Regions from separate parts of the Alkaliphilus crotonatoxidans genome, predicted to be linked through region 2. Evidence: riboswitches for the same ligand, from Rfam matches in the RefSeq annotation. Region 2 holds a riboswitch; each other region holds the start of a gene.
What was found. Region 2 has a riboswitch for S-adenosylmethionine ahead of ACYQ1I_RS13500 (YbaK/EbsC family protein). Riboswitches for the same ligand answer to the same signal wherever they lie in the genome.

Region 1 (4,136 bases), on a different contig from region 2:
TAAAATATCTACCATGGACATTTCATCAACAATAATGACATCGGCCTCAAGGGGGTCCTCCTCATTTTTTTGAAAGCTCATTTCCTGTTCTTCATCGCCATACCCTATTTCCAACAATCTATGAATGGTTTTGGCCTCTTTTCCCGTGGCCTCTGTCATTCTTTTGGCAGCCCTTCCCGTAGGGGCCGCCAGCAGTATTTTTAACTGCAGCTTTTCAAAAATCCGAATTAGCGTATTAATCGTGGTGGTCTTGCCGGTACCAGGCCCTCCGGTGATGACTGTAATGCCGTTTTGTATCGATTGCTTAATGGCTTCTTTTTGATTGGAAGCCAAAAGAATTTCCTCCTCCTTTTCTATTTTATGTAGCTCCTCATCAATATTTAAGCTGGAGGACTGGAAATTAACCTGGGCAAGCTCAATCAGTTTTTTGCATGTATAGGTCTCTGCATAGTAATAGACCATCGAGTAGATATGAAAGGTTTCGCCATTCCTTTCAAGATGAATCTTTTGTTCCAGGGTTAGATGCTGTATGGCATCCTCCACCGATTGAGGGCTTACTCCCACCAGGTCAGTCGTCCTATGGACCAAGTCTGCCCAGGGGGCATAGGTGTGCCCCTCGGTGTGAAAGCTGTTCAACAGATATTTGGTTGCTGCTAAAATACGATATTTTGAATCAAGGGGAATTCCCATGGTCTGGGCAATATGATCTGCCTTTTTAAAACCAATTCCAGTTACATCCTCTGCTAATCGATAAGGGTTTTCCTGAATCAAGGGGATTGTTTTTTCTCCATATTTTTTATAAATTTTGATGGCATAGTTGGGGGTAATACCATATTGAGAAAGAAATAATATAATCTCCCTCAGCTCCCGCTGCTCTCGAAAGGCCTCAGCAATGGAACCGGCCTTTGCTTCTCCAATTCCCGGCACCTCCTTTAGACGATGGGGCTCAGCCTGTAAAATATCAAAGGTTTCCAAACCAAAATAATCTACAATTCTCCTGGCCATCTTTTCTCCGATTCCATGGATCATACCAGATGATAAATAGCTGATCATCCCCTCTATGGTGGAGGGCTTCACCGGCTTATATTCCTGCACCTCCAGCTGTCTGCCATAGCTGGGGTGCATGGTCCACCTACCCTTTACAATGAGGTCCTCCCCTTCCCGGAGGGCAGGCAGGATTCCAACGACGGTGATATCCTCTTCCGCCGCAGACAAAATCCCTACCGTATACCCATTGGATTCATTTTGATATATCACTTCAACTAGTTTTCCTTCTACCTCTATCAGGGTTCTCACCTCTTAAGCAATTGTTAATAGTAATATTATACCATAAAAGTTAGCTGAACATAATAAAGACCCTATTCCATCACGAATAGGGTCTTTATAAATCATCCAAGGGATATCTTATTGTCCCAGGGCCTCTCTTCTAAGAATTTCTGCCTTGTCAGTTTTTTCCCAGGGTAGGGCCAAATCGGTTCTTCCAAAGTGTCCGTAGGCTGCAATTTGTTTATAAATTGGCCTTCTCAAATCTAAGTCTCGAATAATGGCCGCTGGTCTTAAATCAAAGTGTTTCCTCACCAGTTCAACCAGCAATCCCTCATCCACCTTTCCTGTACCAAAGGTTTCTACCAATACCGATACAGGCTGGGCCACCCCAATGGCATAGGCCAGTTCAATTTCACATTTATCGGCAAGGCCTGCAGCCACGATATTTTTTGCTACATACCTGGCAGCATAGGCAGCAGAACGATCCACCTTTGTTGGGTCCTTCCCAGAAAAGGCACCGCCGCCATGACGGGCATAGCCGCCATAGGTGTCAACAATAATCTTTCTACCGGTTAACCCGGCATCACCCTGGGGTCCACCGATTACAAACCGGCCCGTCGGGTTAATATAATACTTGGTATTTTCGTCCAGCAAACCAGCCGGCACCACCTGATTGATCACATGCTTGATTAAATCCCTTTCGATGGTTTCCTGGTCTACCTCAGGGCCATGCTGGGTGGAAATAACAATTGTGTCAATACGCAGGGGCTTATCGCCATCATACTCTACAGTCACCTGGGTTTTTCCATCAGGTCTTAAATAATCAAGGGTACCATCCTTGCGTACATCAGAAAGTCGCTTTGAAAGCTTATGGGCCAAGGAAATTGGTAAAGGCATCAATTCAGGTGTTTCATTGCAGGCAAAGCCAAACATAATCCCTTGATCACCAGCACCGATGGCCTCCAGTTCATCTACCATTTGCCCCTTTTTTCTCTCTAACGCCTCATCAACCCCCATGGCAATATCAGAGGACTGCTCGTCAATGGCTGTTAAAACGGCGCAGGTATCGCAGTCAAAGCCAAACTTTGCACGGGTATAGCCAATTTCTTCAATTGTCTTTCTAACTACCTTTGGAATATCAACGTAGCAATCGGTGGTGATTTCACCGGCCACCAGAACCAATCCAGTGGTAACAGTGGTTTCACAAGCAACTCTGGCCTTTGGGTCCTTTTCAAATATTGCATCTAATACTGCATCAGAAATTTGGTCACAGATCTTATCTGGATGTCCTTCTGTCACTGACTCTGAAGTAAATAGTCTTCGTGCCATTAAAAATTACCTCCCTTTTCCTAATGTTATCAGGCTATCTGTATAATCGAGCTTCCTGAGCGTGAAGGTTTTCTGTACTAATATACCCATCCATGCCAGGAAAATATGCTGATCTGAAATAGGAATAATTGATTGCAATAAAAAAACCTCTTTCAAGAAGAGGCATATCAACTATATATGCTTACCTCATCTTTCAGAATCAGAATCTGTGGGAATTAGCACCGTACGCTACGGTTGCCGGGTATCATCGGGCCCTTCCCTCCACCACTCTTGATAAGGCATCAAGATTTTTATTTAATTGAATTACTAACTCATAATATCATTGAGTTGTATATCTGTCAACATATTTTTTACTAATATGAAACTTTTAAAAAAGCTTGTATTTTCATCTAACCTGCTTCTAAATACTTGTAATAACATAGCTCAAGGTAAACATAATGCTGCCCGCTACGACGGTGCCCAGGGCGATGGCCGGAAAGGCTATTTTGATAGGAATATTAAATATTGTGGCGGCCAGGCACCCTGACCATACCCCGGTGGTTGGTAATGGGATAGCAACAAACAATACCAGGCCCAGGGCACTGTAACGTTTAATTTTATCGCTTTTCTTAATGGTCCTTCGTAAAATTCGGTTCACCAGATTTTTAAAGGGCTTTAAATCTCTAAAGAATAATACAACAGGCTTTAGAAAAAATAACAGAAAAGGTACAGGAATTAAGCTGCCCAGAACCCCCAATAATGTTGCATGTAAAGGATGCATTCCTAAGGAAACCCCCAGTGGGATCGCTCCCCTCAGCTCTGCCAAGGGCATGGCGGCAACCAGCAGCACCATCAGTTCTCGGGTTATCACCTCAAATATTTTTCCCATCAGTTCACCTCAATTCTTCTGTATTACCATTATATCATATATTTTGAAAAAGATTCCTTAGAGGATGGTCTGTTATTTTTAGGAATTTTGTATAATTTTAACTTAAATCTATTGTTTATTAAATGTAATCATTGGTATAATAACATTACATTTAGCTGCATGTTTTCTTTAGACAGCACTTATTGGTTAAGGGGGGCAGAGTATGGATAAAGTGAAGATGCTAAAAAACGAGATTGAATCTTTAAAAGCTCATCTGCGACACCTTATGGAGGAGAAAGCCGACAAACAGAAAATCTTAAAGCTTAATGGCCAGATAGACGACTTAATTAACCAGTTCCACGAATTAAGTAAGAAATCATAGTAAAAACAAAACCTTCGGATGTTCACTTCACACTGAAGGTTTTTTTTTGACCGATCATTAGGTTGATCAAAGGAATACTGAGACTCGACAGGGCCTTTGTGATATATACTCCCTTACCTGACCAAAGCCACGTATTGTTCTGCTCATCTTATGATAGCAGACTTAAAAGGGTGAATCAATGGACAGGGGCTTTTTTTCTGCAAAAAACTATAGGCCCTGATTATCAGGCCTATAGAAGGAGGAGGGGGAATAGAATATATTTCAATATTGAGGGTCTTTCTGCTTTTCATCTCGTCCGTTAAAATCCAGTAA
Region 2 (4,136 bases):
TTTTTCAAGGTTTTTCTTAGTTTTTTAACACAGAAGCGAGGGGACGGTTCTTTTGCTTCCTCCAATATTTTTGTAGTAAAATAAAATATAGAAAAATTAATGGTAATGAACTCCATTTATTATTACTCCTTTTGCTTTAAAGGTGCTGGGCAAGGATACGTAGTTACTAAATGTATAACCATGAGTGCTACATAAAGGAGTAAAAAAGAGGAAAAAGCTAGGCTGGGGTAAGATACTAGGGGCAGCGGTGTTGGGGTTGGCCGCGGTAGCGGCAGTAGGCATGTTTGTGGCATTAACAGGAGGCGTGGGAGCCATGATGGTGCCAGCAATAGGCGTAGCATTGGGAGCCAGTGCCACAGCGTTAACCATAGGTTCAGTAGCAGTTACAGGGCTCACCATAGCCACGGGATTAACAGGCTTGGGATTAGTAGCAGCAGCATCATCAAAGCTAAGAGAAGGAATAGAAGAAATAAACTATGCATCAAAGGGAGATTTAGAAACAAAAGCCTTTAACCCATTAAGAGATATAGCATTAGGCGGAGATGACGAAAAGCTAGCCAAGGTAGAAGAAGGGCTAATGCTGCTGGCATCACTAGAAACAATAGTAATTGCCCCCTTTATGATGATCAACCAAACCGGGGGACAAGCCAATCAGCAGGCCATGAAGACCTATGATATTAACTTTAAAAGGCCAAATTTTACAGGAAGATTCAATGTAAATGGCGGGGGCTTGGTGATGGAGCCATCCCGTGGTATATCCATATCAATACCAATACCAGCAGTAAGCACTCCAGGAGTAATAGGGAGAAGGGGCGTTTAGCCTCTCCTCTTGGAGCTATATGTCACTGTACCCCTGCGGTGCTGCCAATGGCACCGTTGAAGATTTAGCAGCCTTTGCAATGGCCTTAATGCCTCTCCCTGAGGAGCAGACCCCCTTATTTCAAAAACGAGAAACCTTAGATAAGATGCTTTCCCAAAGCTATACGCCCAACGAAAATATGCTAGATATTGCCCATGGTTTTTGGGAGTACCCAGGGGAAAAACGAGGGTTAACCCATGGAGGTAATACTATCGCCTTTTCAAGCAATTTCCATCTTGTACCAGAGGAAAGATTTGCAGTAATTGTCTTAACGAATCAAGGGGGAGAAATCGATCTATGCTATGGTTTACCGAAGGCACTTGTAGAGCGGGGGGGAGCAATTACCCCTATGGAAGGAACGGGTTTAGGTGCAAAGCTCTTAGAGGGAAAATATCTGATGGCGCGACGGCCAGAGCATAGTGTAGCTAAGTTATATCCTTATTTTATCCCTTTAAAGGTCGAGGCTATTGGAGAAAATCGAATTCAAGTCAGTCAAATGACAGAGACTGCTGAATACATCCAAACGGCACCCAATGTGTATCGTAAAGCTTCTGGAAGCTCTATGTTTGATCCCATCCCTCAATTATATTTTCAGGTGGAAAATGGCAGCGTAATACAAATTTCCTCAGTGGTCTCAGATTATCTGCCCCTTCCTGCAGGGAGAACAACGCCCTTTTTAATCCTATACATTGTTGCAGCCGCCCTATGTGGGCTATATTTTATCACGATGTTGTTGATTCATCTTATTCAATGGATACGTAGCCTTGTTAGAAAAGAGAAGAATAGAATTTCTTTTCAAAATGGGCGGATGTATTTTGGTCTGCTGAATTTTATAGGAATATCCCTCGTAGGTAACTGTTTGTTACTGAGCGCACGTATGGTGATGGATAACAACCGAAGCTATGATGAGATAAAAATACATTTTTTCATCAACCTTATCTTTACAGTACTGGCCTTTATTACGATGCTATTTTTAGTGGTAAAGCGAAATACCTACAATTCGTCTAAAGGGAATAGGCGACAGACGATTTTATCGATGGTGATGTTAGGTATCTTAATAGCGTTACTGGTGATATGGAATTTCTATAGCTAAAATCAAGTATTACGCTTTTTTAAGGGTTTCTAACTGACTTGGGGACTATTTTTATAGTCCCATAATGCTTTTTGAGTTCTAGATACGTATATTATTGTGTCAAGCGTTTTGGAAAATGTCCCCAAAAAAGTTTTAACATAGCACCAGAAGCCTGATGCGAGCTTAAACTTTAATTTAAAAAAGTGTTGTTGTAAGACCTTGATTTTAGGTAACCTTAATAAACCTAAATCTAATATAGAAACGATCATTTGGGACATAATTATTTGACGTATAATAATATATTATCATAAATGAATCATAGATAACGGTACAATATGAAAATAATGCTTGACAACAGCCTTAATAACCATTAAAATCAAAATAATATAATTTAATTAGCAGTACTCTTATCCAGAGAGGTGGAGGGAAAAGGCCCGATGAAACCCGGCAACCGGCTTGAATTTTAAGCAGCGGTGCCAATTCCTGCGGAATATTTCGCAAGATGAGAGGGGAAAACCACCACTAAAAATATTCCTCTTTCATAAGAAAGGGGTTTTTTTTATACATAGAAATAGCTTTTATGTATAAAACCGAAAGATGAGGAGCTGATTAGAATTGAGTGTAGAAAATGTAAGACGTTTTTTTGTGGAAAGGGGATTAGCTGATCCTGTTTTTGAATTGGCTGAAAGCGGCGCCACGGTAGATTTAGCCGCCAAAACCATCGGCGTAGAGCCTGCCTTCATTGCCAAAACCCTGGCCTTTCGGTTAAGGGATCGAAATATTTTAATTGTAGCCCGGGGGGACGGTAAGATTGATAATAGAAAATACAAGCGTTACTTTCAGGTTAAGGCAAAGCTGTTAAATCATATGGAGGTGGAAGCTGTTACGGGTCACCCTGTGGGAGGACTGTGTCCCTTCGGCCTTGAAAGGCCTTTAGATGTGTATATTGACCAATCCATCAAGGATTTTGAGTACGTTTATCCTGCAGCTGGGTCCCGGTATTCAGCCCTAAAAATAACGCCAGAGGAAATACAGCAATTGACCAATGCCACTTGGATTGATGTTTGCCAGGATCAATAGGTCAGATAATGTTAAAAATAAATAAGGCTTATTGATCAGCGTGTAAAATTAAGTAAATAAATATGCGTAGTTTTAAGCCATTGAAGAATTCCAAGGGGGGTGCTTCGATGGCTTTAATACTATAGATAAACAAATAAGCGTAAATATGTAACAGTATAAATATTAACATGTTTATAACATCTAATTAACCAATTACAATGATTTTAAAGGTAAAATGATCATAATGTTAAAATATCCATTGGTTGTTAAATATAGGGAAGTACAGGAGTTAATTCAAAATACTGAAACAGCAGGACTATTGACAATGAATTAATGATGATAATCATTATTTTTTTAGCTCAAAAATGATACAAAAATCTTCTAGGTAATAAGTACTAAGTAATATATTTTAAATATAAAAATGTTAAAATAAATTAAATTATTACTTGCATCTGGCGATATCGTGTGACATAATCTAAGTAATACTATATTAAGACAAAGTGAGGTGACAAGATGGAAACGATGCTTCAAGATCGTCATGCCTTTCTATTTCAAGGAGTTGGGGCAGAATATCAAAAACTAATTACTAGATTTGACAAAGAACAGCTGGAGATTCTGAACTATTATTGCTCCGTTGTTCGACACGAATTAAATATGGATTTGTGGAATTATTTATTTAATGCTGCTGAAACCAGCCATGACAAGATGTTCACTGATTGGATCGCCATATATACCTGTGACTATATCGTTTATCAGCGTTATCGAAGTCTAGGGATGGAACCCGCCATTTTACTAGGTTACAGTATGGGATTAATCACAGCCATGGCCTGTGGTAAATCAATCTCCTTTGAAGCTGGCTTACATATGCTTTTAACAATTTATCAATATCCTAAGCTGGCTAACAGAGAGGATGAAGCCATGGCTGTTATCGTTGGCTTAACCTGCCATGATGTAGAGGAAATAATTCGAGAAAATAATCTACTGGGGCAGGTGGAGATAGGCAGTGAAAACAACGAATACTGTATTGTAATATCAGGTATGGAAGCAGCAGTTAATATGGTCATGGGGCTGTCAGAAATAAAGGGTGCTTTAAAGGTCAAGGAGGTCAATGCCCCCTATGCCTTTCATTCACAATTTGCAGCCAAG
Region 3 (4,136 bases), 280 kb from region 2:
TTTCATAAAATAGGGTAGGGGATCAAAGAGAAGATAGAACAATTACTTGGAGGGATCAGAATGTTTGCAGGAAAAACCCTTCTCATTACCGGTGGAACAGGCTCCTTTGGTAATGCAGTATTAAATAGATTTCTAAAATCCAGTATCAAAGAAATTAGAATCTTTAGCCGTGACGAAAAGAAGCAAAGCGATATGAGAATTCGATATCAAAGTGATAAAATCAAATTTTACATTGGTGATATTAGAGATTATAATAGCATTTATCAGGCAACAAAGGGTGTAGACTACATCTTTAACGCAGCTGCTTTAAAGCAGGTGCCCTCCTGTGAGTTTAATCCAATGGAGGCGGTAAAAACCAATATCATAGGAACAAACAATGTATTGGAAGCTGCCATAGAAAACGGTGTAAAAAAGGTAATAGGCCTCAGTACAGACAAGGCAGTATATCCAATTAATGCTATGGGGCAATCCAAGGCCCTGATGGAAAAGCTGATCATTGCTAAATCAAGGAATTTAAATAAGGGAACGCTTCTTAGCTGCGTACGGTACGGTAATGTTTTGGCCACCAGGGGCTCTATTGTTCCCCGACTGGTGGAACAAATCAAGCAGGGAGAATGTCTAACCATTACCAATCCCCAGATGACAAGATTCCTCATGTCAATGGATGATGCAATTAATTTGGTCATTCATGCCTTTAAATATGGCCATAACGGAGAAATCTTTGTACTCAGATCCCCTGCCGCCACTGTAGCAGATTTGGCACAAGCAATAAAGGAAATCTTTAAGATTGAGGCCGCCACAAAGATTATAGGAATTCGACATGGAGAAAAGTATCACGAAACCCTGGTAACCCACGAGGAAATGGCCAGGGCAGAAGAATTAAAAAATTATTATATAATAAAGCCCGATGATCGAGATTTGAATTATGGTAATAATGATGACGTACAAGGAACCCTCTCCGACTCCCTGGAGGCAGGCTATAACTCCTTTAATGCTCCCCGCTTATCGGTCAGTCAAATCAAAAAAATACTATTAAAGCTGCCCTATATTAAAGAAGAGCTAAAGGAATATAAGAGAATGTCAGGGGTAAAAGAAAAATAATGATATTAACAACAGCTGAAACGATAGAACGGGGAAGAATTCCCCAGGGGATTCCCCGTCTGTCGACCTCTCTTTTGACAGGGATATTGTCAGAATTATATAAAAACAGTATTTACAATTGTAAAGAACTATGATACACTATAACAATAATTTTTATAGCATTGATCTGGAAGCTTATATTTTGATTAAGGGGGTTTTTATTACAGAATAACTCAATGGTCTAATCAATTGAAGGTAATTTGTTTTGACCGATAAATAAAATAATCTTATCCAGAGCGGTGGAGGGACTGGCCCAATGAAACCCGGCAACAGCCAACCTGTTATGACAGGCTGGAAATGTGCTAATTCCTGCAGCCCATGGCTGAAAGATAAGGAGATTGTGTAAAAGGCATATATAAAAGCATGCTGCCGCTTCTTATCTAAAGAGGTGGTTTTTTTATACAATTAAAAACCATCGATCATAAGACAGGAAATAAAAATACCGTGTTGAAAATGATAGGGAGGTATTGAATTGAAAATAGCCAATATATACAATGAAAAGAAACCAGTTATTTCCTTTGAGGTCTTTCCTCCAAAAAAAAATCACGATATAGGCACAATTTATAAAACCATAGAGGGATTAACGGAATTAGGGCCAGATTTTATCAGTGTAACCTATGGAGCAGGGGGAAATGGAGGAAATCAAACCCTTGAAATAGCATCCTTAATTAAAAATCAATATGGAATAGAGGCATTGGCTCATCTCACCTGTGTCAATTCTGAAAAGGGAACCATTAAAAGAAAGCTGGATCAGCTACAGGAAAAAGGAATAGAAAATCTACTGGCCCTGCGGGGAGATATGCCTATCAGCGGTGAGGGAAGGCCGGTTAAAGACTACCAATATGCAATAGATCTAGTAAAGGATGTAAAGGCATATGGAAATTTTTCAATAGGGGGAGCTGCTTATCCAGAAGGTCACATAGAATGTGATGACATCAATCAGGATATTGACTGCCTCAAAGATAAGGTAGAGGCAGGGGTTGAATTTTTGATTAGCCAGTTATTTTTCGAAAACCAGCTATTTTATCGGTTTTTAGAGCAATTGAGGGGGCAGGGGATTCATTGTAAAATATCCGCCGGAATTATGCCTATTTTAAATAAAAAGCAAATTGAAAAAATGATTTTTCTTTGTGGCGCCTCCTTACCAGCCAGGGTAATTAAGCTGTTGGCACGATATGAGCATCAGCCCGATACCCTTAGAAAAAAAGGAATTGAATATGCGGCTCAGCAGGTTTCAGATTTAATTAAAAATGGTGTAGATGGAATCCATCTCTATACAATGAATAAGCCGGAAATTGCCAGGGAAATTATGGCTCAATTAAATATATAGCAAGCATATAGACTTTGGGAAAGAGGGTTGAAGAAAATTAAGCTAAGAAAATCAGAAGTATTAAGATACCTTGGTTATCGTGATCAGGCCCTTGACCGGGAGCTGACTCAAATGATCGATAGCTGTATGGAAGAAATGGAGCAAGCTACAAAGGCCTTCTATGTATATCAAACATTTCAAATTCAACACCAAAATGATGGGATTAAACTGGTGAATACACGGCTTATTCTTAAGGGCGCAGCCATTGCCTCACACCTCAAGGGCTGTAGCCAATGCGTTATGATGGCGGCTACCCTGGGGGTAGGGGTTGACTTGAAAATAAAAAGATACCAGCATACCGATATGACCCGGGCGGTGATACTGGATGCCTGCGCTTCTGAAGCCATTGAGGTACTCTGTGATCATGCAGAATCCGTCATAAAAAATGGAGCCGCCCCTGGCAGCTATCTGACGGGGCGATTCAGTCCGGGCTATGGCGACCTTTCGGTTGAACTGCAGCCAGAGCTAATAAAGCTGTTGGAGGCTGATAAAAAAATTGGTTTGACAGTGACAGACCATCATTTTCTAGTACCCAGAAAATCAGTTACAGCCTGTATCGGTATTAGTAAAGACCCCACCAAAAAGGTTGCTGGCTGTGAAGGCTGTCTACAATATCAACATTGCAGCTATAGAAAAGGAGGTTCTGCCTGTGCGGAATTTGATAAATGAACAAAATAAAATGATTTTGTTTGATGGGGCCATGGGCACCATGCTTCAAAGGGCAGGTCTTGAAGTCGGTGCCCTGCCGGAGCTGTTAAATCTTGAGAAGCCAGAATTGATCCGAGAAATTCATCAAAGCTATGTAAAGGCAGGGGCTCAAATCATAACCACCAATACCTTTCAAGCCAATGAATTGAAGCTGGGAAAAAGCTCCCATAGCCTTGAGGCAATTATCGAAGCCGGGGTAAGGCTTGCTAGAGAAGCCAAGGCCCCCTATGTGGCACAGGATATTGGCCCCCTGGGTCAAATGCTGGCTCCCCTTGGTGAAATCAGCTTTCAAAGGGCCTATGAGATTTTTAAAAGACAGGTGATGGCTGGCGTTAAGGCCGGGGTGGATTGTATTATAATTGAAACCCTCTCCGATTTATATGAGGCCAAGGCGGCTCTGCTGGCAGTTAAGGAAAATAGTGATTTACCCGTATTCTGTACTATGACCTTCCAGGGGGACGGAAGAACCTTTGTGGGAACCGATGCCATTACAGCTACCCAGGTGCTACAGGGACTGGGGGCAGATGCCCTGGGAATTAATTGCTCCCTTGGGCCTAAAGAAATTCTGCCATTATTACCTGACGTGTTAAAATACGCCAAAGTACCGGTAATCGTACAACCCAATGCAGGGCTGCCCACTTTGGTACAGGGTAAAACCGTTTTTCCGGTGGAGCCAGCAGCCTTTGGAGAATACGGCAGGCAATTGGCTAAGCTGGGCGTAAAAATTTTGGGCGGCTGCTGCGGCACCACACCAGACCATATAAGGGCCCTACAGCAGCAAATAGACAGATTTCAGTTTCAACCCTGCGAGACAAAAATCGTTACCTGTTGCACCTCGGGCACCAAAACAGTCATACTTGACGGGAAAACAACAATAACAGGGGAACGAATTAATCCGACGGGAAAAAAACAACTAAAG

Region 1: linked by a shared signal. The riboswitch ahead of metK (methionine adenosyltransferase) and the one ahead of ACYQ1I_RS13500 (YbaK/EbsC family protein) in region 2 are both predicted to bind S-adenosylmethionine.
Region 3: linked by a shared signal. The riboswitch ahead of metF (methylenetetrahydrofolate reductase [NAD(P)H]) and the one ahead of ACYQ1I_RS13500 (YbaK/EbsC family protein) in region 2 are both predicted to bind S-adenosylmethionine.

What each region holds. Positions count from the first base shown of each region.
Region 1 is NZ_BAAHXS010000004.1:1,179,024-1,183,159, reverse strand. It holds gene recD2 (SF1B family DNA helicase RecD2) at 1-1,296, opposite strand, end outside; gene metK (methionine adenosyltransferase) at 1,405-2,595, opposite strand; SAM riboswitch class I at 2,779-2,875, opposite strand; gene ACYQ1I_RS08130 (COG2426 family protein) at 2,996-3,463, opposite strand; gene ACYQ1I_RS08125 (hypothetical protein) at 3,666-3,824, shown strand.
Region 2 is NZ_BAAHXS010000006.1:303,285-307,420, forward strand. It holds gene ACYQ1I_RS13490 (hypothetical protein) at 185-820, shown strand; gene ACYQ1I_RS13495 (serine hydrolase domain-containing protein) at 840-1,952, shown strand; SAM riboswitch class I at 2,336-2,440, shown strand; gene ACYQ1I_RS13500 (YbaK/EbsC family protein) at 2,547-3,011, shown strand; gene ACYQ1I_RS13505 (ACP S-malonyltransferase) at 3,504-4,136, shown strand, end outside.
Region 3 is NZ_BAAHXS010000006.1:579,834-583,969, forward strand. It holds gene ACYQ1I_RS14805 (polysaccharide biosynthesis protein) at 61-1,101, shown strand; gene ACYQ1I_RS14810 (hypothetical protein) at 1,101-1,235, shown strand; SAM riboswitch class I at 1,365-1,476, shown strand; gene metF (methylenetetrahydrofolate reductase [NAD(P)H]) at 1,613-2,470, shown strand; gene ACYQ1I_RS14820 (methionine synthase) at 2,498-3,178, shown strand; gene ACYQ1I_RS14825 (homocysteine S-methyltransferase family protein) at 3,159-4,136, shown strand, end outside.